3 regions of the Dorea sp. BIOML-A1 genome follow, and region 3 is predicted to be linked to each of the others. Evidence: predicted binding sites of a transcription regulator. Region 3 holds the regulator's gene; each other region holds the start of a gene.
What was found. Region 3 encodes Rex, which represses fermentation and respiration genes when NADH is low (regulators of the CRP and FNR family bind a similar motif). Its sites were predicted from a motif close to ATTGTTAANTANTTAACAAT; they were not measured.
Positions count from the first base shown of each region.

Region 1: the regulator Rex is predicted to act here: its motif matches at 5,301-5,320, upstream of gap (type I glyceraldehyde-3-phosphate dehydrogenase).
Region 2: the regulator Rex is predicted to act here: its motif matches at 7,053-7,072, upstream of GT508_RS08160 (phosphoketolase family protein).

Region 1 is NZ_WWSA01000004.1:10,627-21,960, reverse strand. It holds gene GT508_RS02270 (response regulator transcription factor) at 1-422, opposite strand, end outside; gene gpmI (2,3-bisphosphoglycerate-independent phosphoglycerate mutase) at 551-2,089, opposite strand; gene tpiA (triose-phosphate isomerase) at 2,185-2,934, opposite strand; gene GT508_RS02255 (phosphoglycerate kinase) at 2,954-4,147, opposite strand; gene gap (type I glyceraldehyde-3-phosphate dehydrogenase) at 4,240-5,253, opposite strand; gene GT508_RS02245 (histidinol-phosphatase HisJ family protein) at 5,404-6,240, opposite strand; gene mnmA (tRNA 2-thiouridine(34) synthase MnmA) at 6,288-7,373, opposite strand; gene nifU (Fe-S cluster assembly scaffold protein NifU) at 7,389-7,832, opposite strand; gene nifS (cysteine desulfurase NifS) at 7,885-9,066, opposite strand; gene GT508_RS02225 (RrF2 family transcriptional regulator) at 9,123-9,587, opposite strand; gene GT508_RS02220 (polysaccharide biosynthesis protein) at 9,724-11,058, shown strand; gene GT508_RS02215 (hypothetical protein) at 11,146-11,334, opposite strand, start outside.
Region 2 is NZ_WWSA01000017.1:7,022-18,355, forward strand. It holds gene GT508_RS08125 (PTS transporter subunit IIABC) at 1-384, opposite strand, end outside; gene GT508_RS08130 (GntR family transcriptional regulator) at 584-1,684, opposite strand; gene GT508_RS08135 (ABC transporter permease) at 1,757-2,728, opposite strand; gene GT508_RS08140 (sugar ABC transporter ATP-binding protein) at 2,739-4,238, opposite strand; gene GT508_RS08145 (ABC transporter permease) at 4,258-5,208, opposite strand; gene GT508_RS08150 (sugar ABC transporter substrate-binding protein) at 5,310-6,473, opposite strand; partial or broken gene GT508_RS08155 (family 1 glycosylhydrolase) at 6,799-6,969, opposite strand; gene GT508_RS08160 (phosphoketolase family protein) at 7,102-9,477, shown strand; gene GT508_RS08165 (LysR family transcriptional regulator) at 9,637-10,536, opposite strand; gene GT508_RS08170 (carbohydrate ABC transporter permease) at 10,700-11,334, opposite strand, start outside.
Region 3 is NZ_WWSA01000005.1:5,189-16,522, reverse strand. It holds gene GT508_RS03410 (NAD(P)H-hydrate dehydratase) at 1-757, opposite strand, end outside; gene GT508_RS03405 (redox-sensing transcriptional repressor Rex) at 859-1,500, opposite strand; gene abc-f (ribosomal protection-like ABC-F family protein) at 1,666-3,600, shown strand; gene GT508_RS03395 (NADP-dependent isocitrate dehydrogenase) at 3,712-4,911, opposite strand; gene GT508_RS03390 (GntR family transcriptional regulator) at 4,951-5,604, opposite strand; gene GT508_RS03385 (2-isopropylmalate synthase) at 5,619-7,010, opposite strand; gene ilvA (threonine ammonia-lyase) at 7,168-8,382, opposite strand; gene ftsY (signal recognition particle-docking protein FtsY) at 8,404-9,357, opposite strand; gene smc (chromosome segregation protein SMC) at 9,367-11,334, opposite strand, start outside.

The DNA of each region.
Region 1 (11,334 bases), on a different contig from region 3:
ATTACACCTTTATATTCCATGTTCAAGGCATTACCCCTTGATTTCTCTGCATTTTTATCAGTAGTTCTTTTTAGTACTACTCCTATTCTTGCCAGCAGAATCGGTGGATTGAACGGTTTTGTGATATAATCATCTGCCCCTTTCAAGATTCCGGTCAGTTCATCCATGGAATCTGTCCGGCTGGTCAGAAATATGATTGGAATATCTGAATGTTCTTTCAGCTTCGTACAGATGTCAAAGCCGCTTTCCCCCGGAAGATTCCAATCCAGGAGTACCAGATCCGGTGCCGGTATCATGTTGCATATCTGCTCTGCCGTATCTTTAAATTCTTCGATTATCTCTGCTTCATAAAAAGCATTTTCCAGGAGCTGTTTTAATTCCTTTCGGATACCCGGATCATCTTCTACAATAACAATCTTCATGTCGTTCTCCTCATGATGTTCCTTTTATAATTATACTGATAAATACAGAACAGATTGTAGAAAATGCACTTTTACATTTTCCACAATCTGTTCATTATAGCATATAACATACGTTGAATATGTTTATATTATTTCACAAGCAGTGATGTTCCAGTCATCTCAGCCGGCTGTTCCATACCCATCAGTTCGATCAGTGTAGGAGCAATATCAGCCAGGCATCCGCCTTCTTTCAACTTGTATGCAGGATCTGCATTTACAAGGATGAATGGTACAGGATTGGTTGTATGTGCTGTAAATGGCTCTTTTGTCTCTTCATCGATCATGTACTCTGCATTACCGTGATCCGCACAGATGAACATCTGTCCGTCAGCTTCTTTTAATGCTTCGTAAGCCTTTCCTACACACTCGTCAACTGCTTCAATCGCTTTTACAGCAGCTTCGATCACACCAGTATGACCTACCATGTCAGGGTTGGCAAAGTTAATTACGATAACATCATACTTATCAGACTTGATTGCTGCAACGAGCTTATCACATACTTCATATGCACTCATCTCTGGCTTCAAATCATAAGTAGCAACCTTTGGAGATTTTACAAGGATTCTGTCTTCCCCTTCATTCGGTTCCTCTACACCGCCATTGAAGAAGAATGTTACGTGAGCATACTTCTCTGTCTCAGCGATACGTGCCTGTTTCTTGCCGTTCTTTGCAAGGAACTCACCAAATGTATTAGTGATTTCTTCTTTCACAAATGCGACCTGTTTATTTTCGATTGTAGCATCGTATTCTGTAAAGCATACAAATGTTGTCTTGATTCTGTCTCCTCTGTCAAATCCGTCAAAGCTGTCGTCACAAAATGTTCTTGTGAGCTCTCTTGCTCTGTCCGGGCGGAAGTTGAAGAATACTACGGAATCATTTTCTTTGATCGTTGCAACCGGTGCGCCGTCCTTTGTTACTACAAATGGTACTACGAACTCATCCGTTACATCTGCGTCATAAGAAGCCTGGATTCCTTCTGTTGCAGAAGCGGCTGTCTCGCCTTCGCCTGCTGAAAGTGCCTTGTAAGCCTTTTCTACACGATCCCAGCGGTTATCACGATCCATTGCATAATAACGTCCGGAAACGCTCGCAACCTCTCCTACGCCGATTTCTTTCATCTTAGCTTCTAACTGCTCTACATACTCTTTTCCTGAAGCCGGTGGTGTATCACGACCGTCAAGGAAGCAGTGTACGTATACTTTCTCAAGTCCCTGTCTCTTAGCCAGTTCCAGAAGGCCGAAAATATGTCCGATGTGGCTGTGAACACCACCGTCAGATACCAGCCCCATCAGGTGCAGTGCAGAATCATTCTTCTTGGCATTCTCACATGCAGCCAGAAGTGCTTTATTCTCAAAGAATACACCATCTTCAATTGCCTTTGTGATCTTTGTCAGTTCCTGATAAATGATACGTCCGGCACCCATGTTCATATGACCAACTTCTGAGTTACCCATCTGTCCGTCCGGAAGTCCTACTGCAAGTCCGCTGGCATTTCCTTTTACACATGGATATTCTGACATCAGTTTATCCATAACAGGTGTTTTTGCCATAGCAATTGCATTACCTTCTGTCTTTTCATTCAGTCCATAACCGTCTAAGATCATAAGTACTGTTGGTTTCTTACTCATTTTTAATATCACCTTTCGTCTTAAATATCACTTTTACAGCATAAAACCGCAGGAAGCAGTCAAACGAAAGCCTCCTGCGGCTGATTTTCTAAATCTTATTTGTAGTTTACGATCTTTCCGAAATCAGCTTTCAGAGATGCTCCACCTACAAGTCCGCCGTCGATATCAGCCTGAGCGAATAACTCTGCTGCATTTCCAGCGTTTACAGATCCGCCGTACTGGATACGGATAGCTTCTGCTGTAGCTTCATCATATACTTCAGCGATGCATGCACGAATACCAGCGCAAACTTCTTCAGCCTGCTCTGTAGTAGCTGTCTTACCTGTTCCGATAGCCCAGATTGGCTCGTAAGCGATCACTGCTGTCTTAGCCTGATCAGCTGTTACATTCTGGAATCCAACTTTCACCTGCTGACGGATGAAGTCCATTGTTACACCCTGTTCTCTCTGCTCCAGAGTCTCTCCACAGCACATGATTGGTGTAATACCATGCTCGAAAGCTTTCAGCATTTTCTTATTTACTGTCTCGTTTGTCTCTGCAAAGTATTCTCTTCTTTCAGAGTGTCCAAGAACAACGTATTTTACTCCTGCATCTGTAAGCATAGCCGGAGAGATTTCTCCTGTATATGCTCCGCTTTCTTCAAAATACATATTCTCAGCACCAACCTGGATATTGGTTCCCTTTACAGCCTCTGCTACAGGGATAATGTCGATTGCAGGTACGCAGAATACTACGTCTACATCTTCATTCGCTACTAATGGTTTTAATTCTTCAACTAAAGCTACTGCTTCACTTGGAGTTTTGTTCATTTTCCAGTTTCCGGCTACGATTTTCTTTCTTGCCATCTTTCCAAATCTCCTTATTCTATTTATCATTAGCTGCTGCTACACCCGGGAGTTCTTTTCCTTCAAGGAATTCAAGAGAAGCTCCACCACCTGTTGAAATGTGTGTCATCTTATCTCCATATCCCAGCTGGTTAACTGCTGCTGCAGAATCTCCTCCGCCGATGATTGTTACAGCGTCTGTGTCTGCAAGTGCTTTTGCAACTGTTTCTGTTCCTTTTGCAAATTTAGGCATCTCGAAACATCCCATTGGTCCGTTCCATACAACTGTCTTAGCATCTTTTACTGCATCGCTGAAGATCTTAGCTGTCTCTGGTCCGATGTCGAGTCCCTCCCATCCTTCCGGGATCTCTCCAGCTTTTACTACCTGAGTATTTGCATCATTAGAGAAATCATCTCCGATAACGTTATCTACAGGAAGAAGAAGTTTTACACCTTTGGCTTTTGCTTTTTCGATCATGTCAAGTGCATACTGGCAGTAATCTTCTTCCAGAAGGGATTTTCCGACTGTTCCGCCCTGTGCTTTTGCGAATGTATATGCCATTCCTCCACCGATGATCAGAGTATCTACTTTTTCAAGAAGGTTCTCAATTACAGAAATCTTGCTTGAAACTTTTGCTCCGCCAAGGATTGCTACGAATGGTCTTTCCGGATTGTTGACTGCATTTCCAAGGAAATCAATTTCTTTCTGCATAAGGTATCCAACAACTGCTGTATCTACGTATTTTGTAACTCCTACGTTAGAGCAGTGTGCACGGTGTGCTGTTCCGAATGCATCGTTAACAAATACGTCGCAAAGAGAAGCGAGATCTTTACTGAATGCATCTTCATTCTTTGTCTCTTCTGCTCTGTAACGTGTGTTTTCAAGGAGGATAACATCTCCATCTTTCATCTCAGCTACTGCTGCTTTCGCATTTGGTCCAACAACTTCCGGATCAGCTGCAAATTTTACTTCCTGTCCAAGGAGTTCTGAAAGGCGAACTGCTACAGGAGCAAGAGATAATTCTGGAACCGGCTGTCCCTTCGGCTTTCCAAGATGAGAGCAAAGGATAACCTTTCCGCCATCAGCGATTAATTTTTTGATTGTAGGAAGTGCTGCAACAAGACGATTCTCGTCTGTAATCTTTCCATCGATAAGTGGAACGTTGAAGTCACATCTTACAAGTACTTTTTTCCCTTTTACGTTAATGTCATCTACAGATTTTTTATTAAGCATAGTACTGCCTCCTGGTTATATATTTTATAACTGCAAAAAGGGTCCGGCCCAATAAGACCGGACCCTTTGTGAGTCTTAATTCATGCTCTAAATTATGCTAATTCAGAGAAGTATTTGATTGTTCTTACCATCTGGCTAGTGTATGAGTTCTCATTGTCATACCAAGAAACAACCTGAACTTCTGTAGTTCCGTTTTCCAGTGGAAGTACCATTGTCTGAGTAGCATCGAATAATGAACCATATCTCATTCCAACGATATCGCTAGATACGATTTCATCTGTGTTGTATCCGAAGGACTCTGTAGAAGCTGCTTTCATAGCTGCGTTGATTTCATCAACTGTTACATGTCCTTTTACAACTGCTGTAAGGATTGTTGTAGATCCTGTAGGTGTTGGTACACGCTGAGCAGATCCGATTAACTTTCCGTTCAGTTCTGGGATAACAAGTCCGATTGCTTTTGCAGCACCTGTGCTGTTAGGTACGATGTTAACTGCAGCTGCACGAGATCTTCTGAGGTCACCTTTTCTCTGTGGTCCGTCAAGAGTCATCTGATCTCCTGTGTAAGCGTGAATTGTGCACATGATACCAGACTCGATTGGTGCAAGATCGTTAAGAGCTTTTGCCATTGGAGCCAGGCAGTTTGTTGTACAAGAAGCTGCAGAAATTACTGTATCTTCTGGTTTCAGTGTTTCGTGGTTTACGTTATATACGATAGTTGGCAGGTCGTTTCCAGCTGGTGCGGAAATAACAACTTTTCTTGCTCCTGCTTTGATATGAGCAGATGCTTTTTCTTTAGATGTATAGAATCCTGTACACTCCAGAACTACGTCTACACCGATCTCTCCCCAAGGAAGTTCTTCAGCGTTAGCTTTAGCATAGATTTTGATTTCTTTTCCATCAACGATGATAGAATCATCTGTTGCTTTTACAGTATCAGCTAAAGCGTATTTTCCCTGTGAAGAATCATATTTTAACAGGTGTGCAAGCATCTTAGGAGATGTTAAGTCGTTGATTGCTACAACTTCATATCCTTCTGCTCCGAACATCTGTCTGAATGCAAGACGTCCAATACGTCCAAATCCATTAATCGCTACTTTTACTGCCATGATTAATTCCTCCTAAAGTTTGTTTATTAACTACTTATGCAGTCTACATTGTGAAATCTTTCTCAAGCCCTTTAGAAGCTCTATCAAGACCTCTCAACTGCTAATAATTGTACTTTATCTGATACAAAATTTCAAGAGGTTTTCCTATTTTTATATAAGTTGCTTAAAAACAGGCTTTTGTTCAAAAAATTCTGTATAATATTTAAAGCCGCAGGACTTTAAAATTTCTTCTGCCTTTGCAAAATCATACGCAATATGCTCCGGTTTATGTGCATCGGCTCCAATCGTAATGATCTCACCGCCAAGCTCACGATAACGCTTCAATACATCCGGATGTGGATGTGCGAACGGAAGGCCATACTTCAATCCGGCCGAATTCACTTCCAGACCCTTTTCCTTCTCAATCAATAGTTTCAAAATCTCGTCTATAATATCCGCATAATCTGTATACGAATATTCTTTTTCCCTTGATTTTCCATATCTTACAACATAATCCAAATGACCAAGTGTCTGAAAGCAGTCCGAAGTTCTCACATTTTCCAGCGTTGTCTCCATCATCAGACGGTACGCCTCTTTGTCAGTACGGTCTGTAAAAAGCTTTCCTGCCGCAGGATCAGTATATAATATGTTCCCTTCCACATCTTTCTTATACGGAACATTGTGAACCGATCCAATCACGAAATCAAACGGATATTTCTTCGTCAGTTCTTCATAATAATCTTTCAGATATGTCCTAAGTCCCAGTTCTATTCCAATCCTGATATTCAGTTTTCCTGCATATTCTTCCTGAAGTTTCTGCATTTCCACAAAATAAGCATCCACATCAAAGATACCTTCTTCTCCCCATTCCAGATCATCCTTGTCAAAATGATCCGTAAAGCAAATGGTTTTCAACCCTTTTCTGACTGCCTCATCCGCCATATCGCATGGACAGGCTTCGGAATCCGTTGAAAACCATGTGTGCATATGCATATCCGCCTGTATCATAACTTATTCCTCTTTATTTTGTATTTTATCAATATTCTTTATGTTTCCTACTTATCCGCAATGATCGTTCCGCCGCCAAGTACGTATTCTCCGTCATATAATACAACAGCCTGTCCCGGTGTGATCGCTCTCTGCGGCTCTTCAAATGTACAGAGGATCTCATCTTCTCCCGTCTTTTCAACGGTACACCATGCACCTCTGTGATTATAACGAATCTTCGCCCACACTCTTTTCGGCTCTGTCAGATCTTCTACTGTCATGAAATTCACCTGATCTGCGCGCACATAACGGGACATAGATTCCTCATTTGATCCCACTACAACTTCATTGGTTTCCGGGCGGATCTCCAATACGAACACCGGATGTCCGAGAGACAGTCCCAGACCTTTTCTCTGTCCCACCGTATAATGAATGATTCCTTTATGTTTTCCGACAACCGTTCCATCCGAAAGCACGAAATTGCCCGGCGTAATCTTTGCATCTGAATTTTCTTCGATATAAGACGCATAATCTCCATCTGACACAAAGCAGATATCCTGACTGTCCGGCTTATGTGCAACAAGAAGGCCTATTTCATCTGCCATTGCACGGATCTGATCTTTTGTATATTCTCCAACCGGCATCAGTGTCTTCGAAAGCTGATCCTGTGTAAGGTTATAAAGTGCATATGTCTGATCTTTTGCCGCAGTCGCAGAATTACGGATTGCATATCTTCCATTCGACAGCTTCTCTACCCTAGCATAATGTCCCGTTGCTATATACTCCGCACCAATATCAAGGCTTCGCTTTAATAATGATTCCCATTTCACATATCGGTTACAGGCGATACACGGGTTCGGCGTTCTGCCATGCAGATAATCATCGATAAAATAATCAATGACATTTTCTTTAAATTCTTTTTTAAAATTCATGACATAATACGGAATATCCAGCGCTGCTGCCACTCTTCTGGCATCATCCACTGCACTGAGTCCACAACAGCCGCCATGTTCTTCCATCGCGGCTTCTTCTTCATCCTGCCAGATCTGCATCGTAACTCCTATTACATCATATCCCTGATTTTTTAAAAGCCAGGCTGCCACGGAGGAGTCAACCCCTCCGGACATCCCGACTACAACTTTTTTCTTTTCCATATAAAGTTCTCCGGCTTAGTATTCTTCCTCTTCTGCCTCTTCACCTTCGTGAATATCAGACTTCGGTTTCTCGAGTCCTTCAATCTTAATATCATGCTTCTCTGCGTAGTCCCATAAAGCTGCGTGGATTGCTTCCTCCGCAAGCAGTGAGCAGTGTACTTTTACCGGCGGAAGTCCGTCAAGCGCTTCCATAACTGCTTTATTTGTAACTTCCATTGCTTCCTGGATTGTCTTTCCTTTTACCATCTCTGTTGCCATACTGCTGGTTGCAACAGCTGCGCCACATCCGAACGTTTTAAATTTTACGTCACGGATGATCTGATTGTCGTCGATATCAAGGTAAATTCTCATGATATCTCCACATTTTGCATTTCCTACGGTTCCAACGCCACTGGCATTTTCAATTTCTCCTACATTTCTTGGATGTTCAAAATGATCCATTACTTTTTCTGAATACATATCTCAATTACTCCTTTTATATCTTTTATCTGAATTTTTATTCCTGTCTCTGTTATTTCTGTTTTTTGATAAAGTCTTCATACAGAGGAGACATTTCTCTTAAATGTGCAACAATTTCTTTCAGATTGTCTACAACATAGTCAATGTCTTCTTTCTCAATCTCTTCGTTCAATGTCAGACGCAGAGATCCATGTGCAATTTCATGTGGCAGACCAATCGCAAGCAATACATGGGACGGATCCAGTGATCCGGATGTACATGCAGATCCGCTGGATGCACAGATTCCTTTCATATCAAGTTTGATCAGAAGAGATTCTCCTTCTACAAACTGAAAACTGAAGTTGGCATTGTTCGGAAGGCGGTCTGTTCTGTGTCCGTTCAGACGGCAGTATGGGATTTCATTCAGGACTCTGTCGATCAGATAATCTCTGACTTCTCTTTCTTTCGCTGTTCTTTCTTCCATATTCGCTGCTGCACGTTTTGCTGCAGTTCCGATTCCTACGATTCCCGGAACATTCTCTGTACCTGCACGGCGTTTTCTCTCCTGTGCTCCGCCATGAATAAATGAACGGATCTTTACTCCTGTACGGATGTACATGATTCCGATTCCCTTCGGTCCGTTGAACTTGTGTCCGCTGGCACTTAACATATCAATATGACATTCATCTACATTAATTGGAAGCTGTCCGAAAGCCTGTACCGCATCTGTATGGAACAGGATTCCATGCTCATGAGCGATTTCTCCGATCTCTTTGATCGGCTGAATCGTACCAATCTCATTATTTGCAAACATAACAGAGATCAGGATGGTTGTCGGACGGATTGCCGCTTTTAAATCATCCAATTTTACTTTACCATCTTCATCTACATCCAGATATGTGATCTCGAATCCTCTTTTTTCAAGATATTCAGCTGTATGAAGAATTGCGTGGTGCTCAATCTTTGTTGTGATAATGTGATTTCCTTTGTTGGCATAAGCTTCCGCTGTACATTTCAATGCCCAGTTATCAGATTCGGATCCGCCGCCTGTGAAATATATCTCATTCGTCTTTGCACCGATCATTTCAGCAATTGCATCTCTCTGCTGGTTGATTACTTCTTTATTTGCAGCCGCAAAACTGTAAACACTGGATGGATTTCCGAATTTTTCTGTAAAATACGGAAGCATCGCTTCTACAACTTCCGGTGCTGTCTTTGTTGTTGCCGCATTGTCAAGATATAATAATTTACTCATTTTATCTCCTCCATTTTTTGTATATTCTGTAATATTTCTTTTATCAGATTTCTTTCTTACTGACTGCATTTTGGATTCTCACATTCGCCATCCGGATTGATGCTTTTGCTCTCTCTGATCAGTTCATCCAGCATGATCTGGTTCACTGTGTCATTGATACTGTCATTAATCTTCTGCCATACGTACTTTGTCACGCATCCGTCTGACGCCATGCACCCTTCTCCTGTTGTGGTATCAAAGGCCGCACACTTAACCGGCTCCAGACTTCCCTCCAGTGCCCTTAAGATATCTCCGACAGAGATTTCCGATGGTTTTTTCTCCAATACATAACCGCCAGAGGCTCCACGAATGCTTTTCACCAGCCCCGCCTTTTTCAGAAGTGCTACAAGCTGTTCCAGATATCGTTCTGAAATTCCCTGTCTTGCGGCCACACTGCCGATTGACACCGGTTCTTTCTCACTGTATCTGGCAAGATCTATCATGGCACGCAGTCCATATTTCCCTTTCGTGGAAAGTTTCATCTTATCACCTCTTTTAATCCCCAGTATTTTACTAGGATTTTTACTTCTGTAGAATATCACTGCTTTTTGGTTCTGTCAAGCACTATTCCGGAATAACTTATAAAGATACAATCCTGTCATAAAAAAGGAGTCTTTCATGTCCAGAAAGCAAGCACTTATACGCGGAACCGCAGTTCTCACAGTCACGAGTCTGTCCACCCGGTTTATGGGATTTTTCTACCGCATGTTTCTAAGTCATACCTTCGGGGAAGAAAATGTAGGGCTGTATCAGCTTGTCTTTCCTGTCTATGCACTTGGTATCTCTCTATCCTGTGCAGGAATGGAACTCGCCCTGTCCCGATGCGTTGCCAGGGAAGCAGCGGCCGGCAGAATGCAGAAAGCACGGGAATTGTTAAAAGCGAGTCTGATCTTTACTTTTTTCATTTCCTGTATGATCTCTCTTTTCATCCGGCAGAATGCAGATACCATTGCGCTGACTTTTCTCCGCGATTCCAGATGCAGCAGTCTTTTGTTCTTATTATCTTACACATTTCCATTTGCATCCATTCACAGCTGCATCTGTGGATACTCGCTGGGACTGAAACAGACAAAGATTCCGGCTGTATCCCAGCTTCTGGAGCAGGCATTCCGCATTTTGTCCGTCATTGTCATCTGTATGTACTGTTCCAGACAGGGGCAGAACATCTCGATCGCATTCGCTGTAGCCGGCCTCACATTCGGAGAGATTGCCGCTTCTTTTTACAGCCTGCACTCCATCCGGCAGTCCTGGAAGCCGATTTCAGAAAAAAGCAGAAGTGTTTTCCTTCCCCCTGCTGCATTCCGCCGGCATTTACAGAGACTTCTGGAACACGCTCTTCCACTTACCGCAAGCCGCGTATTCTTAAATATCCTGCAAAGTGTGGAAGCTGTCTCTATCCCTGTCTGCCTCCAATATTACGGAATGCCGGCTGCACAATCCCTGCAGACCTATGGTGTTCTTACCGGGATGGCACTTCCGTGTATTTTATTTCCATCCGCAGTTACCAATGCCGTTTCTTCCATGCTTCTGCCGACGGTAGCCGGGCTTCAGGAAATGAAAGACCGGCAGCAACTTCGTTCCTTAATTTTAAAAATCACCTGTTCCTGCATTTTGCTTGGATGTTTTTGTTGTGGTGTTCTTCTGATACTCGGGAAATGGATTGGAATTTTTCTGTTCAAAAGTCCGCTTGCCGGAAATTTTATTCTGACACTCGCATGGATCTGTCCGTTTCTGTATACGAACACTGTACTTCTCAGCATGATCAACGGACTGGGAAAGACTACCTGTTCTTTTCTGTTCAACCTTTTCAGCCTCTGCATACGGATCACCGGTGTCTTTCTTTTCATCCCCGCCGCCGGAATCAGCGGATATCTGAACGGTCTGCTGATCAGCCAGATATTCCTGTTTCTTTGCTGCATTCTCCGGTTATCTGTATACGCCGGCAAATATTAACTGATTTTCCGCATAAAAAAGAACCGATACATGATATAAAACATATTTTTCCATGTATCGGTTCTTTTATTCTACATTTTTGTATATTTACAGTGTCTTCAAAAACAAGCCTGTAAGTACCGGATTTACATAACACTCTGTAATGATCCCCAGCATCAGGAACAGGCCAAGCCGGATACTTCTTCCCGCATCCCATCTCACCATTGGATATTCCAGCATATAGCGGAATAACACGATCCCTGCCATTGCATAAAAGATTCCCTGTGGTGCGAGTGC
Region 2 (11,334 bases), on a different contig from region 3:
CTTGGAAATGGTTCCGTCAGCTGCGATCTTCCCGCTGATTTCCAGCATACTGTTAATGGAAATATGCATAACAAAGTATGCGATCAATGCTGATAATGCTGCAACTTCTTTTTCCTTCTTTGCCATTCCGATGGCTACACCAACGGCAAAAATCAGTGGAAGGTTATCGAAGATCGCACTTCCAACCTTGTTCATAATAATCAGCAGCGAATGAAGGATTGTTCCCTCTCCCAGGATTCCCTGCAGTCCATAAGTTGCAATGGTTGTGGCATTGGTAAATGAGCTGCCAAGACCGAGAAGCAATCCTGCTACCGGAAGAATTGCGATCGGGAGCATGAAGCTACGCCCTACTCTTTGCAATACGCCAAAGATTTTGTCTTTCATATTTTTCTCCTTTTCTTTGTACGTGTATCTATGCATAGTCTTTCCTTTTTATCAACTTATTAACACAAAAAAGGCACTAACTCTGCATAAATACATTTAATAATTTACACATAGTTAATGCCTCGTTCATCGTTTACTAACAAGTAACATACTATATTTGTATAATACTCTTTTTCCCATTTCCTGTCAAGATTAACTTCTACAATTTTCTCACGGAATTACCATCATTTATTCTCACTGGAAAACGGTATGCATAATTTTTTGTCTGCCAGTCTTCATCATCCATCATACGCAACAGATGATTCCCTGTAATATATCCCAGCTTGTTTTTCGGATGTATGGCGGACAGTACTTTAACATCTGTATTATCCATCAGCTCCGCATCATCAAAAGATACTACCGACAGATCTTCCGGAACGTGTACCCCTCTCTCATCCAGAAATTCCAAATACACTCTCGCCACTTCATCATTATAGATCATCATTGCTGTACACTCTCTGGTGTGGCGGTAAATATGAGTAAGTCCTTTCTTACCGAACTTGTCTTCCATCTCTCTGGTAGAATACCATCTGATGCAGTCATCGTCATATTTAATTCCATAATCCGACATGCATTGGATCAACCCCTTATAACGCGCAATCCCCTGCATATCATCATATTTCAGAATTCCTCCGATTTTTCTGTGCCCATGTTCGATCAGCGTCTTTGTCAGTTCATAGGCCGATCTGGTGTCCGACATCTCTACACTGTCAAAAGACATATTTTCATAATGATTGTGTATAAAGATTGTCGGTATATTCCGCTTCTTAATTTCTTCAAACAGACGCAGATTCGGATTTGGAAATGCAGAACGTGAACCTTCAATGATCAGACCCGAGACGTTATTCTTCAGCATACTCTCTAGATAAACCGCTTCATCGTTCAGACGGTTCTTGGTAACTGCCACATCGATACGATACCCCTTTTCACTCAGGGAAGCTTCTATGCCGTCATACACCTCCGGGAAGAGATATTCCGAATAATAGCTAAGCAGCAGTCCTACTCTCGGCCGGTCATCATCTATCATCTGTCCTTCATAAGACACATATGTTCCGCTCCCCCTCACCCGGGTGATCAGCCCTTCTTCTTCCAGCTGCTGCAAAGCCGTTCTTACTGTCTGCCTGGAATATCCGAACTTCTTCTGCAGGCTCGGCTCTGATGGGAATTTATCCATGTTCCTGATCACACCACTGGTGATCAGTGTATGTGCCCAGTTATATAATTTTTGATATTTCAGACCTTCCTGATTCGTATTCTTCATAAATGCTCCATATACCAATTACGGGCAAAAACATCAAAGAATGTCTTTGCCCGTAATGAATAAATAATTTTATTATTTGATAACTGTAAGTGATTCACGGTCTGCGAATACTGCTACGAAGATCAGGAATACAACTCCCTGGATCAGCTGCATCATCTGTGTTGAGAATCCCATCATTGTCAATCCACTGTTCAGTACGACGTAAAGAAGAGATCCAACAACGATATTTTCAAATCTTACCTTGGCTCCACCGGAAATAGGCATACCACCTAATACCAGAGCGATCAGAATCTGTGTCTCTAACTGGTTACCACCGGAAGATGTAACAGATCCAACCTTGATAACGTTGATAAATGCTGCAAATCCTGTCAGTGCACCTGCCAGTACATACATGAGGAATTTCATTCTGTCTGTGCGGATTCCTGAGAACATTGCTGCTTTTTCACCGGCTCCGATCGCTTTTAAATATGTTCCGAATTTTGTATAACGGAATGCGATAAATCCAATAACCAGAACAACTACTGTACAAGCCACTTTGAATCCTGTACTGTCATAATTGATCAATGTTGCAGAACCGGAAACAGGTGCATTCGTTGTCATATATTTGATAAATCCACGGAATAAGAACATGGTACAAATTGTAACAATGAATGATTTGATCTTACGGTATACATAGAAGAATCCGTTGATCGCACCGATGATCGCACCTGATGCAATACCACCAAGAATTGCAATTGCAATTCCATGTTTTGAAAGAATACATACAACGATTGAAGCAATTCCAAGGATAGATCCCTGAGAAAAGTCCAGGCCGCCCATTGTCATAATGAAGAACACGCCCATAGCTGCAATCATTGTAACATATACCTGCGAAAATGCCAGTGACATATTTCCCATCATACGGAAATCTGTCAGGACATTGAACAGCAGGAAAATAACAACCAATCCTACGATTGGCAGGAGCGCACGAACCATCGCCATCTTAGACGCTTTCTTAAGCTGCTGCTCCTTATCGTTTGTTTTTGCACTTACTTGACTTCCCATAGTTGCCTCCTTATACCATCATCGAAATCAGACCATTTTCATCCAGGTTCTGATTACGTTCAAGTTCTCCACTGATACTTCCATCTTTCATAATAATGATACGATCACTCATACCAATCAGTTCCATCAACTCTTCTGAGATCATGATGATGGATTTACCGTTCTTTCTCATCTGGTTCATCAACTGATAGATGTCCTGTTTTACCTTAATATCGATTCCTCGGGTAGGACTGTCCAGAACAACGATATCAGAATCTTTTCCGATCCATCTTGCAAGAACAACTTTCTGTTTGTTACCACCGGACAGATTTGAAACGAACTGGTTTACATCATTCATCTTTACAGACATCTGTTTTGCATATTTATCGGCAAACTCTCTACGTTTCTTATCGCTTAATATATGTGCTTTATTAGCAAGTTCATCTAATGATGGTAAGCAGATGTTGTCACCGATACTCTGATTCAGCACAACCGACTCATTGTCACGGTCTTTGGATGTATAAGCAACGCTGTGCTTAATTGCTGTAGGAATATCGTTGATGTGTGTTCCGTCAGCCAGAACAACTTCACCTTCTCTGTCATAAGATGCACCGAAGATTGCTTTACCGATCTCATGCATACCTGATTCTGACAGACCACCGAATCCAAGGATCTCTCCTTTGTGTAAATCAAAGCTGATATCTTCGATCAGTCCTGGAACTGTAACATTCTTTACGGATAATACAACTTCATCTGATACTTTTTCACCATAGTCTGAACGATAGTAATCACCTGTTACTTCACGTCCAACCATCAGCTTCTTCAGATCATCTTCGTTCACATCTGCACTCTTAACCGTATCGATATATACACCATCCCGGAGGATTGTGATTGTATCGGATTTGTCAAGAATTTCCGGAAGGTCATGGGAAATAAAGATAACCGTATTTCCATTGTCACGGACACGATTCATCTGTTTGTACAGTTCTTCACGTCCTTCCTGCGAAAGAGCAGTTGTCGTCTCATCGACAACGACGATCTTAGGATTAAAATATGTAGCTTTTACGATCTCAACCAGTTTACGGTCTTCGAAATTATAATCATCAATCATATCTCCTGCTTTGATCTTATCAAATCCATAGGATTGTAAAAGCTCATTTGCTTTTTTGTTCATTGCTGCAGTATTCTTGATCCCCAGATGAACGAACTGATCTTCATGTCCAAGGAAGATATTCTCTGCTACCGTCAGTCCGGAAAGAGTTCCAAGTTCCTGTACGATGATAGAAATACCTTCTTCATTTGCTTCTACCTGGTTCTTCGGATGAACTTCTTTTCCATCCAGAATGAACTGTCCACTTTCCAGTGTATAGATTCCTGTCAACATATTTGTCATTGTTGATTTACCGGATCCATTTTCACCGATCAGTGCGTGAACCTCACCTTTATTGATATTAAATGACACATCTTTCAACGCCTTCGTGATACCGAAGTTTTTAGAAACATGTTTTACCTGTAATCTCACTTCACTCATTGCTGTCTTCCTCCTTCTATTACTTGACAATCTCGCCTTTTGTAACCTTTGTTGTCAGAGTAACGATAATCAGCAGTGCAAATCCTGTAATAACGTCCTGGATCGCTGTAGGAGCACCAAGTGCGATGAAACCGAAGAAAATAATATTGATTACGAATTCACCGATGATAATAGCCTGCAGCGGCATACCATATTTCTTAAATGCCAGACCGAAGAAGCATCCCATTGTCGGTACGAAGTTTCGGCTCATAGATGCCATACCGGTAACCGCTACCATTGAAGAACCATAACTGATTGTCAGAATTGCCATTACTCCAAGGAACGCACCACTTAAGATGAATGCAAGCACCTTGTATTTATTAACATTAATACCCATGTTCTTAGCAACGAACTCGTCACTTCCGATCGCATAAGTATAAGTTCCGATTTTAGTGTAGTTTAAGAATATGTAAGCAACAACGCATGCTACCAATGCAAGGATGATATCCCATGGCATACGTCCGAATGCTCTTAAGTGTGCCGGAAGTGTCTGTTCTACACCACCTGCCATGTAGTTTGCCAGCGACTCATAGATAAGTGCCAAACCTGTTGTAACGATCATAGATGGAATTCTTAATTTCACATAGAAAATTCCGTTTAATAAACCAACGATTGTACCTGTAAGAATACCTCCGACGATCAGTCCGAAATATCCTAAATTAAATTTTGTTGCCAATACGCAACCAACGATTGCGGAAAGCATGATGTTTGCACCAATAGAGAAATCGAACATTCCCATTACCATTACGAAATAGAAACCAACCGCACCTACAGTGGCAATCAGACTGGCCTGAAAGTAATTGAGCATATTGGAAAATGAGCCGAAGTTATGTGGTGTCAATATTTTAAAGATTACCCAGGAAACAATCACAAGACCGATCAGGATTACATACCCCATTGTCTTTCCTGAGAGTTTTTTAGTAGTGCCCATATTATCTACCTCTTCTTATTATCTTTTTAAAAGAGAAGGTGGCATCGCCTTTCTTGCGACGTCACCCTCCCCAAATTATTTTCTGTTATCTTGTGTCCGTCTTATTTAGCGGCACGGCTCTCTGCATCAGCGATAGATACGCTTGCTGCAGTAGCTTTCAGCTCTTTCATACTTTCTTTAGACATAGCTACTAATTCATCGTCTGTGTATGGAAGCTGATCTACGAAATATTTCTCGTATGCTGCATAGTCTTCTGCTGATGATACATACAAGTATGGGAATGGAACATCTTCGAATTTACCAGCGAAGTCTTTGTAGTTACCTTTTACTGCATTGTAAACCATCATGAATGCGATCAGTGGGTCACAGAAATGTCCACCGGATTCACCGGCCATTGATCCGTTCTGAAGTCTTTCTCCAAGGTCTGGAAGGAAGTCTGTAGAAACGATATCGATGTCCTGAGTCTTTCCTGCTCGTTCAACTGCTGCGATTGCTCCCTGAAGTGGATCTCCACCACCACCAGCTGGGATCAATGCATCAAGCTTAGGATCTGCTGCCATTAAAGCTTCAGCAGCTTTTGATCCACCTTCTGAAGTTGTACCAGCGTACTGTGGCTCAGAAATTTTTGCTTTGTCGTCTGGGTTTTCTTTGTTCCATTTTTCAACTCCGGCTTTGTAACCTTCCCATCTTCCAAGCCAAGTAGCATCTCCCTGCTCCCAGCCGATCAGACCGATGTTACGATCACCTTTGTCAAGAAGAATCTTAACAAGTTCTGCACCGTTTTCAGGTTCATCTTCATGAACTGCTCCGATGTAGTAAGCGGAATCTTTTGCTGCTTTGTAGATATCTGCACTGTCTTTTTTGCTGATTACACGGAAGAACTGTGCAAGATATACTTTATTATCATTACATGTCTTGATTGCTGATGTCATCTCTGTATCAGATGAGTTACAGATGATGATTCCCTGGCATCCTGCTGCTGCTAACTGCTCTACAGAAGCTGTAACTTTCTCAGATACATGTCCCTGGTCAACATACTGTACTTCTACATCCAGTGCTTTAGCTGCTGCATCCAGCATCTTCTTACACTGTGATCCAAGAACGTCTGTTGAAGACCAGATAGAAACTCCGATTTTAACCTTTCCTGATTTACTGCTCTTGCTGCTCTTGTCATCAGAACTTCCACCGTTTCCGCATGCAGCAAGTCCAACTACCATTGTTGCTGCCAAAAGAGCTGCTGTTACTTTTTTGAGAACTCTCTTCATAATGTTTCCTCCGTTTTCTGTATTTATTTGATGATTAGATTATATACTTAACTGGTATCGTTTTGCAATAAAATACAACCATTTTTTTCAACAAAGTTGTACTGTCTCATAGCGCTTTTCATGGTGTTTTCATCTGTCAAAACCGCTTTTTGTGCGTTTTGACAGTCTTGGTTTCAATAATTATGAACAAAGAATGAATTTTTTGTGCATTTTTCTTCATTTCTTTCGTACTTTCTTTATAGTACAATACAACTTTTATTTTGTACTCACTTGTATTATTTTTACAAAACAGCAACCTAAGTTGTATTTAATCTTATAAATAGCAATATTCTTTCAGGTATGCAATACGGTAACCATCATCACAAGTATGATCTTTTTTCAAGATATCAACTGCTCCTAAACCATTTTCTACTATAAATAATGGTACTTCATAATGTTCATATAATGTAACCAGCGCATAACGCACTCCTACCGGGTCAATCTGCCAGCCCCAGTCTTTTCCTCCATCCATACCAAAAACTTATATTTACAATGCATAATTGCTATTTTACGCATACTTTTCATTGTGTTATTCTACAGATGGTTAAAAAAATAACACGAAAATTATTTTTAAGAAAGAGGTAAGAATATGGAAGACACAAAAACATGTCTTGAGAAGCAGCCGTTATCTCAGGAAATGCTTGAAAAGATGAATGCTTACTGGCGTGCTGCCAACTATCTGTCAGCCGGTCAGTTATACCTTCTTGACAATCCATTATTAAAAGAGCCACTTACAATGGATCAGATCAAGAAAAAAATCGTTGGTCACTGGGGAACTGTCCCAGGACAGAACTTTATCTATGTACACTGCAACCGTGAAATCAAACGTTATGATCTGGATATGATCTTATTATCAGGTCCTGGACATGGCGGAAACTTCTTAATTGCCAATACATATCTGGAAGGTTCTTACAGCGAAGTATATCCGAACATCAGCCAGGATGAAGAAGGTATGAAGAAGATGTTCAAGCAGTTCTCATTCCCATGTGGAGTTCCGAGTCACTGTGCACCAGAGACACCAGGATCTATCAACGAAGGTGGAGAGCTTGGATACTCTATCGCTCATGCATTCGGTGCTGTATTCGACAACCCGGATCTGATCGCAACAGTTGTTGTCGGTGACGGTGAAGCTGAGACCGGACCGTTAGCTACTTCATGGCAGTCTAACAAGTTCCTGAACCCAGTTACAGACGGTGCTGTACTTCCAATTCTTCATTTAAATGGATATAAAATCAGTAATCCTACTATCTTCTCTCGTATTTCCCACGAGGAAGTTGAGAACTTCTTCAAAGGATGTGGATGGAAACCTTACTTCGTAGAAGGCGATGATCCGATGACAATGCACAAGAAGATGGCAGAAACAATGGATACTGTTATCGAAGAGATCAAAGCAATCCAGAAAAATGCACGTGAGAACAACGATCCAGAGCGTCCGGTATGGCCAATGATCGTTCTGCGTACACCAAAGGGATGGACTGGACCAAAGGTTGTAGATGGACAGCAGATTGAAGGATCTTTCCGTGCACATCAGGTACCACTTACAATGGAAAGTCCAGAACATCTGGAACTCTTAAAAGAGTGGCTGGAAAGCTATCATCCGGAAGAACTCTTCGATGAAAACGGACACCTGATCCCAGAACTTGCGGAACTTGCACCTAAGGGAGATGCCCGTCTCGGAGCTAACCCACATGCAAATGGTGGATTATTATTAAAAGACTTAAGACTTCCTGATTTCCGTTCTTATGGAATCGAAGTTGAACCAGGTAAGACAAAGGCTCAGGATATGATCGAACTTGGCGGATATATCCGTGACATCTTCGAATTAAACGAAGAGAACAAGAACTTCCGTATCTTCGGACCTGACGAAAGTATGTCTAACCGTTTATACAAAGTATTTGAAACACAGAACCGTGACTGGAATGCCGGACTTCTTGACACAGACGATTGTCTTGCAAGAAACGGACGTATCATGGATGGTATGTTAAGTGAGCATATGTGTGAAGGATGGTTGGAAGGTTATCTGTTAACAGGACGTCACGGATTCTTCGCAAGTTACGAAGCATTCATCCGTATCGTTGACTCTATGGCAGCTCAGCATGCAAAATGGTTAAAAGTATGTAACCAGCTTTCATGGAGACAGCCAATTGCTTCTCTTAACTTCATCCTGACATCAAATGTATGGCAGCAGGATCACAACGGATTTACACATCAGGACCCAGGATTCCTGGATCACATCGCTAATAAAAAAGCAGATGTTGTCCGCATGTATCTCCCACCGGATGCTAACTGCTTACTCTCTTGCTTCGATCACTGTATCAAGAGCAAGAACTATGTCAACGCTATCGTAGCTTCAAAACACCCAAGCTGCCAGTGGTTATCTATGGAACAGGCTGTTAAGCACTGTACACAGGGTATCGGTATCTGGGATTGGGCAAGTAACGACTGTGGTGAAGAACCAGATGTTGTTATGGCTTGCTGCGGTGACACACCAACTCTTGAAACAATGGCTGCTGTTACAATTCTTCGTGATGAAATGCCAGAACTCAAGATTCGTGTTGTTAACGTTGTTGACCTGTTCAAGATGGAATCAGATCACAAACATCCACACGGATTAAGTGATGCAGAATATGATGCAATCTTTACAAAAGATAAACCGATCATCTTCGCATTCCACGGATATCCGACACTGATCCATGAACTTACATACGAACGTAACAACCACAATATTTCCGTTCATGGATATCAGGAAGAAGGAACGATCACTACACCATTCGATATGCGTGTACAGAACCAGATCGACCGTTTCAACCTGGTAAAAGATGCTATCATGCACTTGCCACAGCTTGGCAACAAGGGATCATTCCTGATCCAGAAGATGAACGACAAGCTGGTTGAGCACAAACAGTACATTGCCGAATACGGACAGGATCTTGAAGAGATCCGTAACTGGGAGTGGCATAAATAAAAATTCCTACTAATTAGTTTGTTTTAATAAAAAGCCCGAAAGCTTACCATATTTTACTCCAATTCGATACCTTTTATCTTTGTCAGATCGTTATGATCATCCGAATTTGTGTAAGCTTCCGGGTTTTTATTATATTTCTCATTTCTCATGATTGGCAGATTAATTGCCCTTCTCTTTCAGGAATTTCTGGAACTCCTTTGCTGCGATACTCTGCGGATATTCCATATCGTAAATCAATATGATATTACGTTCCGGCAGTTTTTCTTTTACCTTGATTTCAAATACCTGTCCGGACTTAAGTTCCGCATCCGCAAATTCCGCCGGGATGAATCCCAGTCCCAGATTATGTCTTACTGCCGGAAGTATCATATCCGTCGTCGCAAGCTCCATATCCGGTGTAAATGTCAGACTGTTCTTTTCAAAATATTCATTTAGAAAACGTCTGGTAATCGTCTCTGCAGTCAGACTGATCCATGGATACGACACCAGTTCCTTAAGCGATAACTCCTCTTTCCCCGCTTTCAATTCTTCAAATCGCATTCCGGCGATCAGTATATCCCTGTATTTTCTCAATATCTTCATCCGAAGCGGCTTTGCCACCTGAAGGTTAGCCGATACAAATGCAAGGTCTACTTTTCCTTCTTTTACTGCATTCACCGACTCTGTCGTACTGTTATTCAGAATCTTAAACCTCACATTCGGATACAGGCTGTTGAATTCTTCCATTGCCTGAAAAAGATAACAGTGAAGTGCCGTCTCCGTAGCGCTGATATAGATTGTTCCGTTCTCCAGCGAGATCAGATTGCTCAGATCATTCTCTCCTTTGAAAAACTGGGCACATCCTGCCGCTACATATCCATAAAATGTCCGGCCTTCCGGAGTTAGCTGCATTCCGGTCTTACTCCTCGTAAATAAGCGGCAGCCAAGTTCATTTTCCAGTTTGTGTATGGTACGCGTGACTGCCGGCTGGCTGGTCTTCAGTACCGTTGCTGCCTTGGTAAGATTTTCATATTTTGCTACATAATAAAATATTTTGTAATATTCAAAATTTGAATTCATAATAAAAACTACTCCTCTTCATCTCTCACTATATTTTAAAAAATAAGTGAAAAATGTCAAGTGATATCTTCATTCTCCACCGCTGTCAACTTTTCTTATATACTTTTACATATTCCAAAAGAGATCTGACATATCCAAATGCCAAATCTCTTTTTTGTCCTTATTAACCTTTTACAGCTCCGGCTGCAACACCTTTGATAATATGCTTCTGACAAGCCAGATAGAAGATAACTACCGGAATTACCGCAAGGATCAGCGCTGCCATAACAGCACCCATATCTACACGTCCATAACTTCCCTTCATATACTGGATCGCAATTGAGATTGTCTTATACTTATTCAGATCCAATACCAGGTATGGAAGCAGGAAGTCGTTCCAGATCCACATCGTCTCCAGGATTCCTACGGAAATGTATGTCGGCTTCATGATCGGAAGTACAACGGAGAAAAAGGTTCGAAGTGGTGTACATCCGTCGATCATTGCTGCTTCCTCAATTTCCAGTGGAATGGATTTTACAAATCCGCAGAACATGAACACTGCAAGACCTGCACCAAATCCGAGGTAAATGATGATGATTCCCCAAGGTGTACGAAGCCCTGTACGGTCAGCTACCAGCGATAAGGTAAACATAACCATCTGGAACGGAACAACCATGGAAAATACGCAGAATAAATATAACAGTTTTGTAAACTTACTGTTTACTCTTGTAATATACCATGCACACATAGAAGTACATACAAGGATCACAAGTACGGAACCAACTGTGATAAATACAGTCCAGCCGACTGCACTCAGCA
Region 3 (11,334 bases):
TACCCTTACTTCCAGCGATCACAAGAAGCCTTCCATAACTTCCCTTATTAGAATCTTCCGGTCTTTCCGGAAGCATTCTACGATATTCTTCTCTTCCAAAAGAATGGATCACATCTGCATCCTGTAATAACGGCTCATGCGAAATGCCAATCTCTGCTACTGTCACTCTTCCTGCATATGCTCTGCCCTGCGCCAGCTCAAGGCCGATCTTTTTCACCTCGAATGTCACTGTATCATCTGCGTGGAATGCACAACCAAGCACACATCCCGTAGAGGCTGAAAGTCCTGATGGGATATCTACTGCAAATTTTGTACCCTGCATCTGATTCATACGTTCAATCACCTGACGATATGTACCTTCAATCTTACGGCTCAGTCCGACTCCGAACACGGCGTCTATCACTATGCTGTAGCTGTTATCCTGCGGGATATCTTCCGTGATCTTACCACCACATTCTTTAAGACGTCTTATCTGTTCCCGTGTCTCCGGTGTACAATGCTCTGGATTGCCGACCAGATAAGTATCCACAGAACACCCCATATTCTTCAAGATCCTGGCGATGGCAAATCCATCTCCACCATTATTCCCTGATCCACATACCACACAGACAGAAGAAAGATCCAGATTCTCACTTTGCATCGTCTGTACACAGGCATTTGCTGCACGCTCCATTAATTCCAGTGATGCAATGCCCAGTTCCTGAATCGTGTACTGATCGGCAGCCTTCATCTGCGCAGCATTAACCAGAAGTTTCATATATTCATTCATCTCCCATCAGATATATCTCTGCAACAAAAGAACGTGTAAAAATATGTCCGTATTCCAGACTACTCCTACACGCTTTCTTGTATTATAGTTTATTTATGGTCCTCTTTGTAACGACTGATATTGTATGACAACTGCATCAGACTTTCTGACAGATGCACATTCTCAACAACAACATTATCCGGAAGGTTCAAATCTGTATGTGCAAAGTTCCAGATCGCACGTACTCCGTTCTCAACCAGCATATTCGCAACTTCAATTGCTTTCTCTTTCGGAATCGTCAGAACTGCAATATCAATCTCATTATTCTGAACGAACGTTTTAAGATCATCCATCATACGGATCGGAACTCCACGGATGGATACTCCCTGAAGTCTTGGATTCACATCAAAGATTCCTTTCAGAATGAATCCACGGTTCTCGAAGGCTGCATAATTAGCCAGTGCCTGCCCAAGATTACCTGCACCAATGATAATAATATTGTGGTCTTCTTCCAATCCTAATATCTTTCCAATCTCTGTGTATAAATACTTAACATTATAACCGTATCCCTGTTGTCCGAATCCTCCGAAATTATTAAGATCCTGACGGATCTGGGATGCTGTTACTTTCATCCGCTTACTCAGATCGTTCGAAGAAATCCGCTCTACACCATTTTCCAACAGTTCGCCCAAATATCTGTAATACCTCGGCAATCTTCTTATGACCGCACGAGAAATCTCTCTTTCTTCCAATGTTTTCACCCTTCCAATCATAGTCTAAAATAATTATATAAAATTGAAAGATTATTGTCAAACTATTGTTGAATTTTATGCAATTTCCGTTATAATAAAGTAGCATGTGTAAATGCATTTTGAGAATACCAACGTATCAATTATCCATAACTCAGGAGGAAATATATGATATTAGCATGTCACGGGATCCAGAAATCTTTCGGTGAACACCTCATCGTCAGAGATGGATCCTTCCATATAGAAGATCACGAAAAAGCAGCTCTTGTCGGACCGAACGGTGCCGGTAAGTCCACTCTGCTCAAAATGATTGTAGGCGAATCAGCCCCGGATGACGGCAACGTCATCCTGACAAAAGGTAAGACACTTGGCTATCTTGCCCAGCATCAAGAGATGCAAAGCGGTAATACGATCTATGAAGAAGTCCGCACCGCAAAGGCCGATATAATCGCTATGGAGCGCCGTATCCGCGAGATCGAGATGGAACTTAAGCATCTCTCCGGCGACGCCCTGAACGACCGTCTGGAAACTTACAACCGCCTTACGGCCGCTTTCGAACGTGAGAACGGCTATTCTTGCGAAAGTGAGATCACCGGTGTGTTAAAGGGACTTGGATTTACGGAAAATGATTTCACCAAACCCGTCGACACTCTCTCCGGAGGACAGAAAACCCGTGTATCTCTCGGCAAGCTTCTGTTAACGAAACCAGACATTTTGCTTCTTGATGAGCCAACCAACCATCTGGATCTGAATTCAATTGCATGGCTTGAATCCTATCTTCTAAACTATCAGGGAGCTGTGCTGATCGTGTCTCATGACCGTTATTTTTTGAACAAAGTTGTCACTAAAGTTCTTGAAATCGAGCTTGGAGAACTTCGTACTTATATGGGAAATTACAGCGACTATGCAGCAAAGAAGCAGCAGCTTCGCGACATACGCCTGAAGGAATATCTTAACCAGCAGCAGGAAATCAAGCATCAGGAAGCGGTTATCGAAAAGCTTCGTTCTTTCAACCGCGAAAAATCCATCAAACGTGCCGAAAGCCGCGAAAAGATGTTGGAAAAGATGCAGACCATCGAAAAACCGATAGAAGTTAATACAGATATACATCTGAAACTGGAACCATCCTGTGTAAGCGGCAATGATGTTCTGACTATTGAACATTTAAGCAAATCTTTCCCCGGACAGGAACTTTTTACAGACGTTAATCTCGAGATCAAACGTGGTGAACATGTCGCAGTAATCGGTGATAACGGAACAGGAAAGACTACGCTTCTTAAGATCTTAAACCGAGTGGTATCTGCTGATTCCGGTACTTATACACTTGGCTCCAATGTTAAGATTGGCTACTACGATCAGGAACATCATGTCCTTCATATGGAGAAAACAATTTTTGACGAGATTTCCGATGATTATCCGACTCTTACGAATACGGAAATCCGGAATGTGCTTGCAGCATTTCTTTTTACCGGTGATGATGTCTTCAAACAGATCAGTTCTTTGAGCGGTGGGGAACGCGGACGTGTATCTCTTGCGAAACTGATGCTCTCTGAAGCAAATTTCCTGATCCTCGACGAGCCGACCAACCACTTGGACATCGCATCCAAAGAAATCCTTGAGAATGCTTTGAATGATTATACCGGCACTGTACTTTATGTCTCTCATGACCGTTATTTCATCAATCAGACTGCATCACGGATTCTGGATCTTGTCAATCATACATTTGTAAATTATATCGGAAATTATGACTATTATCTGGAGAAAAAAGAAGAACTCACTACTGCATATGCCGGAGAAGCCTCTACACCTTCATCCGTTTCAGATAACAGTACAGACAAGAATGTATCCGAGTCAAAACTCAGCTGGCAGGAGCAAAAGGAAGCCCAGGCAAGACTTCGCAAACGTCAGAATGAACTAAAAAAGACTGAAGAACGTATCGGCGAACTGGAAGACCGTGATAGTGAGATCGATGCCCTGATGATTCAGGAAGATATCTTCACCAACTCTGTAAAATGCCAGGAACTTGCAAAAGAAAAAGCCGCAATAGCGGAAGAATTAGAAGAATTATACATGAAATGGGAGGAATTAGCGGAAGACGCTTAAACGCCTGATTTATAACTTTTTAACCCGCTCCAGAAGCTTCTGGGGCGGGCTTTTATATTGCCATGCATTCGTAAGGAGCTGCCGGTGGCAGGTCCTGTAGATATATATTATCTATTTTAATTTTTCAGCAATTGCCTTAATAAATCCTTCGCTGTTCAATACGGTTGGATTTTCCAGTGTCGTGATCAATGCCAAATCTTTCGTCATCTTACCTTCTTCAATGGTATCAATGGTTGCTTTTTCAAGCTTATCTGCGAATGCTGCCAATTCGGCATTTCCATCCATCTCACCACGTTTTCTAAGAGCACCTGTCCATGCAAAAATTGTAGCTACAGAGTTTGTAGAAGTCTCTTCCCCTTTCAGATGCTTGTAATAATGACGTTGTACAGTTCCATGAGCTGCCTCATATTCATAATTTCCATCCGGTGATACCAGAACAGATGTCATCATTGCAAGAGAACCAAATGCGGAAGAAACCATATCACTCATTACATCTCCGTCATAGTTCTTACATGCCCAGATATATCCGCCTTCTGATTTCATAACTCTTGCAACCGCATCATCGATCAAAGTATAGAAATATGTAATTCCGGCTTCTTTGAACTTCTCGGCATAATCTTTGTCAAAGATTTCCTGGAAAATATCTTTGAATGTATGGTCATACTTCTTAGAGATCGTATCTTTTGTTGCGAACCACAGATCCTGCTTTGTATCCAATGCATAATTAAAGCAGCTTCTCGCAAAGCTTTCAATAGATCCGCATAAGTTATGCATTCCCTGTGCAACACCCGGTCCTGCATAGTTGTGTACCAGTTCCCTGGTCTCTGTGCCGTCTTCTGCCGTGTATACCAGTTCTACTTTTCCAGGTCCAGGAATCTTCATCTCTGTATTTTTATATACATCTCCATATGCATGTCTTGCAATAGTGATTGGTTTTTTCCAGTTTTTTACACATGGCTCAATGCCTTTTACAACAATCGGTGCACGAAATACAGTTCCGTCAAGTATTGCACGGATCGTTCCGTTCGGACTCTTCCACATTTCTTTCAAATCATACTCTTTCATACGTGCCGCATTCGGTGTGATTGTTGCACATTTTACTGCAACTTTATATTTCTTGGTTGCATTAGCAGCATCGATTGTTACCTGATCATCTGTCTCATTTCTATGTTCCAGACCCAGATCATAATATTCTGTGTTCAGTTCAATATATGGCTCCAGAAGATCTTCTTTGATCATCTTCCAGAGAATTCTTGTCATCTCGTCTCCGTCCATCTCTACGATCGGTGTTGTCATTTTAATTTTTGCCATGGTATTTGTCTCCTTTCTATCTGTTCGCGGCATCTTTTATTATTCTTCCAGATGCAGATTTTCCATCACGTGTAATATATGTTCATTTGCAAGCTGTTCTGCTTTTGCCGCATCTTTTGCCTTGATTGCTTCCAGGATTTCTCTGTGTTCTTCTATTGATTTCTCGGCACGCTCCGGTGCTTCAATAGACATCGTCCTGGCAAGCTGTACATACTTGTGAAAATCTGTTAATACATGTTCCAGGATCCTGCTGTTGGATGCCTCATACAATATCTTATGAAACTTACCATCCATTTCTGACATCTGTTCAATCTGTCCGGATCCCTTCTTATGCAAATGAAATTCTGACAGAAGAATCACTTCTTCCAGTTCTTCAATCTGCGCATCCGTAATATATTTCGTTGCCCAGTTGGCACACAGCCCTTCCAGTTGCGAACGTATCTTATAGATATCTTTCACATCTTTTCTGGTAATGGCTGTCACATACGCACCTTTATTCGGAATGATCGTAACCAGTCCTTCTAACTCCAATTGTCTTAAGGCTTCTCTTACCGGTGTTCTGCTTACCCCCAGTTCTTCACCGATTGTTACTTCCCTTAATTCTTCATGATTTTTATATACCCCATTCAGAATATCTTCCCGCAGATGCCGGAACACTCTTCCTCGTAAGGATCTGTCCTGATATTCTTCCATTAAAAACACCTCTGCTATATCAATTCCACACCAATTCTCTTACAGTTTTCGTCGATAACTCTGATCAACTCATCGTCTGTAAGAACGGTTACTCGTCCTTCTTCATACTGCTTATCTACCCATTCTTTTACAGAACTTACAAGTTCTGAGTTCTTATCTACTTTCTTGTCCTCCGGCAGCTTAAAATATGTATTGATCCAGTGTGCAATACCTGCAAGTCCGGATGTGTTAGATATTGCAACAAGCGGAGGACGGTTCAGGAATTTTCCGGTATCAAATACGTTGTAGATCTCTTCATTCTTCAATAAACCATCTGCATGGATTCCAGCCCTTGTTACATTAAAGTTCTTACCAACAAAAGGTGTTCTTGAAGGAATATGATATCCGATCTCTTTCTCATAATAATCTGCAAGCTCTGTGATAACTGTTGTATCCATCCCATCCAGTGTGCCACGAAGCTGTGCATATTCGAACACCATCGCTTCCAGTGGTGTATTACCGGTACGCTCTCCGATTCCAAAAAGTGAACAGTTCACACCGCACGCACCATAAAGCCATGCTGTCGATGAATTGCTGACTGCCTTATAGAAATCATTATGTCCGTGAAATTCGATCAGTTCGCTTGGAACACCGGCATGTACTCTGAGTCCATAGATGATTCCCGGAATAGATCTTGGTATTACAGCTCCCGGATAGTTGACCCCGTATCCCATGGTATCACAGACACGGATCTTGACCGGAATCTTATACTCATCCATCAATTTCATAAGTTCCAGACAGAATGGAATGACGAATCCATAGATGTCGGAACGTGTGATATCTTCCAGATGACATCTCGGGCTGATTCCTGTCTCAAGACATTCTCTTACGATAGACAGATAATGTTCCATTGCCTCACGTCTTGTCATCTTTAGTTTATAGAATATATGATAGTCCGAACAGCTTACCAGAATACCAGTCTCTTTCATTCCGATCTCTTTCACCAGTTCGAAATCTTTCTTGCTCGCACGGATCCAGCTTGTTATCTCCGGGAATTTATAATCCTTTTCCATGCATTTGTAGACTGCGTCTCTGTCCTTTTTACTATAGAGGAAGAATTCACACTGTCTGATCTTTCCCTTCGGACCACCCAGACGATGAAAATAATCATATAATGTTACGATCTGCTCAGTACTGTACGGGGCACGTGATTGTTGGCCATCTCTGAATGTTGTATCTGTGATCCAGATCTCATCCGGCATACAATGCGGAACAATTCGGTCATTGAATGCGATTTTCGGAATCTCGTCATAATGGAACAGATTACGAAATACATTCGGTGTCTTCACATCCACCAACGGGTACATGTGCTCTTCCAGTTGCAATAAATTTGTATGATCATCCAGGTATACTTTCCTGTTTTCCATTTTCCATCGCCTGCTTTCTAAAATATTTTTTCGTAGTAAAGTACTAAATTCAACATGTATAATTGTATACAATAATACATGTGTTGTCAAGTTCTATTATGGATATTTATTCAAAAAAAATGATTATGGGGATTCCATAATCATTTTTTATATATTATTAATAAAGTTTTGCGTTAACTTCTCTTGGACTTAAGCCCTCGTCTTCTAAGGCTTTCATAATCTGGTGTTTGTGTTCGGTTCCGAATGCTTCCAGAGTGATTCGAAGTTCTACTGCTGCGTTTCGGTTGGTACTTACGAACTGGTTATGCTCCAGTTTGATTACATTACCATTTGCTTTGGCGATTGTAGCTGCAACGCGTACCAGTTCACCCGGCTTGTCCGGAAGAAGTACAGATACAGAGAAGATTCTGTCTCTCTGGATCAGTCCGTGCTGTACGATCGAGGACATTGTAATCACATCCATATTACCACCACTTAAGATGGATACGACTTTCTTTCCTTTCAGATCAAGCTGTCTGAGCGCCGCTACTGTCAGAAGGCCTGAATTTTCTACGATCATCTTGTGATTCTCTACTACATCGAGGAATGCACCGATCAGATCATCATCTGCAACTGTAATAACTTCATCTATATTCTTTTCTGCATATGGGAAGATCTTTTCTCCGACACGTTTTACAGCTGTACCATCAGCGATCGTATTGGCACTTGCAAGTGTTACCGGATGTCTTTCTTTCAATGCCTCTGTCATGCTTGCAGCGGCAGCCGGTTCTACACCGATTACTTTGACATTCGGATTCAGCATCTTGGTAAGTGTCGAAACTCCTGTGATCAGACCGCCGCCACCGATTGGTGCGAGAATATAATCTACGTCCGGAAGTTCTTCAAAGATTTCCATTGCAATACTTCCCTGTCCCGTTGCAACATCCAGATCATCGAAAGGATGTACGAATGTGTATCCTTCTTCTTCTGCAAGTTTCATTGCATATGCACAGGCATCATCATAGACATCTCCGTGTAATACGACTTCTGCTCCATAGCTCTTTGTACGATTTACTTTGATCAATGGTGTAACTGTCGGCATAACTACCGTTGCCTTGCAGCCGAATTTCTTTGCTGCATATGCCACGCCCTGTGCATGGTTACCTGCAGACGCAGTTACAAGACCTTTCTTTCTGTCTTCTTCGCTCATTGTACTGATCTTGTAATATGCACCACGTACTTTATAAGCACCTGTATACTGCATATTCTCTGGTTTCAGATAGACATCAGCACCTGTCTGTTTGCTTAAGTATTCACTGTATACCAGCTTAGTTGGCAGGGTTACTTCTTTTACGATTGCACTCGCCTGTTTGAATTTTTCTAATGTTAACATCTCGTACTTCCTCTCTTCCTCTTATTCGTTTTCTGAAACCTCTTCTGAAGCCTCATCATCTTTCGGTCTTTCGAATAACGCATTCACGAAATCATCTGCATCAAATTTCTGCAAATCGTCAATAGTCTCTCCCACACCGATATATTTTACCGGAACGCCCAGCTCTGCATGGATGGCAACTGCGATTCCTCCTTTTGCGGTTCCATCCATCTTTGTCAAAACGATCCCTGTAATCTCTGCCACATCGTTGAATTCCTTCGCCTGCTGCAGGGCATTCTGTCCTGTTGTTGCATCCAGAACAACCAATGTCTCTCTGTATGCCTCAGGGAATTCCCGGTCAATGATCTTATTCATCTTTCTGAGTTCTTCCATCAGATTCTTTTTATTGTGCAGACGTCCGGCTGTATCGATCATCAGCACATCTGCATGCCGCGCCTTTGCTGCCGCAACAGCATCAAACACAACCGATGCCGGATCAGATCCCTCCTGTCCGCCGATCAGCTCTGCCTGCGAACGGTTCGCCCATTCTTTTAACTGTTCTCCGGCCGCCGCACGGAATGTATCGGCCGCTGCAATTACAACTTTCTTATTCTCTGCACGAAGCTTTCCTGCAAGCTTTCCGATCGTTGTAGTCTTTCCTACACCATTGACACCGATTACCATCACTACGGATGTGCGGTTTTCAAATTCATATGCTGTTTCTCCGATGTCCATCTGTTCTTTGATACTTTCGATCAGAAGTTCCCGGCATTCCATTGGTTCTTTGATGTGTTTTTCTTTTACTTTTGCCTTCAGATCATCCAGAATATCATATGTTGCCTGTACACCAAGATCTCCCATGATCAGAACCTCTTCCAGCTCCTCGTAAAAGTCATCATCGATACGGGAGAATCCGTGAAAGATGCTGTCCATTCCTGATACAATATTGTCTCTGGTCTTACCAAGACCGGCAACCAGTTTTTCAAAAAATCCCATATCTTCCTCCTATTTATCCAGTTCATTTTCAAGCAGGCTGACAGATACCAGTGTAGATACACCTTTTTCCTGCATAGTGATACCATACAGTCTGTCTGCCGCCGTCATTGTTCCACGTCGATGTGTGATTACTATGAACTGCGTATACTTTGTTAACTTGTGCAAATATTGTGCAAAACGGTCTACGTTATTATCATCCAGTGCCGCTTCGATCTCATCCAGCAGACAGAACGGTGACGGCTTCAGATTCTGGATCGCAAAAAGAAGTGCTATCGCTGTCAATGCTTTTTCTCCACCGGACAACTGCATCATATTCTGCAGCTTCTTTCCAGGCGGCTGGGCAATGATCCGGATACCCGCCTCCAGAATATCCTCATCTTCCATAAGTTCCAGCGTTCCTTTTCCGCCTCCGAACATTTCCTTGAATACCTGATCGAACTCGGCTGCAATTCTGGCGAACTGCTCTTTGAACTGCTTACGCATGGCATTATCAAGTTCCTCGATAATCTGTTCCAGTGTTTCGGCTGCTTCTACCAGATCATCATGCTGGCCTTTCAGGAATTCATAACGCTCGGATACACTTTTATATTCTTCTATCGCATTAACATTGACATTACCCAGTGCACGGATCTCACCTTTTAACTCCTGGATCCGTCTCTTCATATCTGCAAGATCGGTCAGGTTCGGATTCCTAAGTTCTTTTGCGTGATTCAGTGTGAGTTCATATTCCTCCCACATATAATTAATCTGCTTTTCAGAAGCTTCTTCGTACCCTTCCCTCTGACTTTCCAGACGATAAACCTCTTTATCAAGATCTGTCATATGTTTTGAGATCTCTTCACGTTTTTCGAAAAATGATTTGTGCCGTTTATTCAATTCCTCACGTTCTCTTTTTGAACGTTCAATCTGAAGTTTGATTTCATCAAACAGATCCCCGGAATTATCAATTGTTGTTTTCAATTCCTGGATCTTCTTCTCTTTTTCGGCAATTTCCTGAGAATTTCCACCCTTATTCTTTGTCAGTTCTTCCAATTCTGCCCGGAATTTATCCATCTCTTCACGGATACGGATAATATTTTCCGTAATAAATGTATACTTCTGCTCTAATCCTGCATATTCCAGATGAATCTGTTCTGATTTTCTGGTCTTAAAGCTTTCCTTTGCGTGGATCTCTTCCAGCTCTTTTTGTTCTTTCTCAATGTTGATATTCAGATCATTTTCCAGACTTTCTGACGTATCCAGTTCTATATTAATAGACTCCTGATTGTCCATTATCTCGTTGATCTGTGTATCCAGTTTTGCAGCTTCATTTCGCAGATTATCGAATTGTTGTTTGAAGCTCTGGATCTTTGCAGATGACTGATCTGCATTCATCTTTGCGGTATTCTGTACGACATACGCTTTCTGAAGCTCTGCACTGATTGCGTCAGTCTTTTCATAATACCCTGCGCGTTCATCTTTCAGGCCACAGATCTGCTGTTCCGTCTCCGTCATCTCCTGTTTTAATTTCTGAACGGTCTTTTCAAACTCTTCGATTTCTCTTCGTCTGCTCAGAAGATTACTGGAATTCTTAAATGCTCCACCGGTCATGGAACCACCCGGATTGATCAGTTCCCCTTCCAGTGTAACGATACGGATTGACTGGTGGTATTTTCTTGCGATCATTGTTGCATGATCAATATGATCTACTACCAGTGTTCTTCCCAGCAGATAATCTGCGAGAGTTTTATATTTATTCTCTACCTGAACCAGTTTGTTGGCTGTTCCGACAACTCCCGGTTCTTTAAGTGCTTCCGGACGATTGATCCCGGAATTCGCACGGATTGATGTTAAAGGCAGGAATGTTGCACGGCCGAACTTATTCTTCTTCAGGAAATTGATCATACGTTTTGCCGTATCTTCATCCTCGGTTACGATATTCTGGATATTACCGCCAAGTGCGGTCTCAATAGCAATCTCATAGTCTTTTTCAACCTT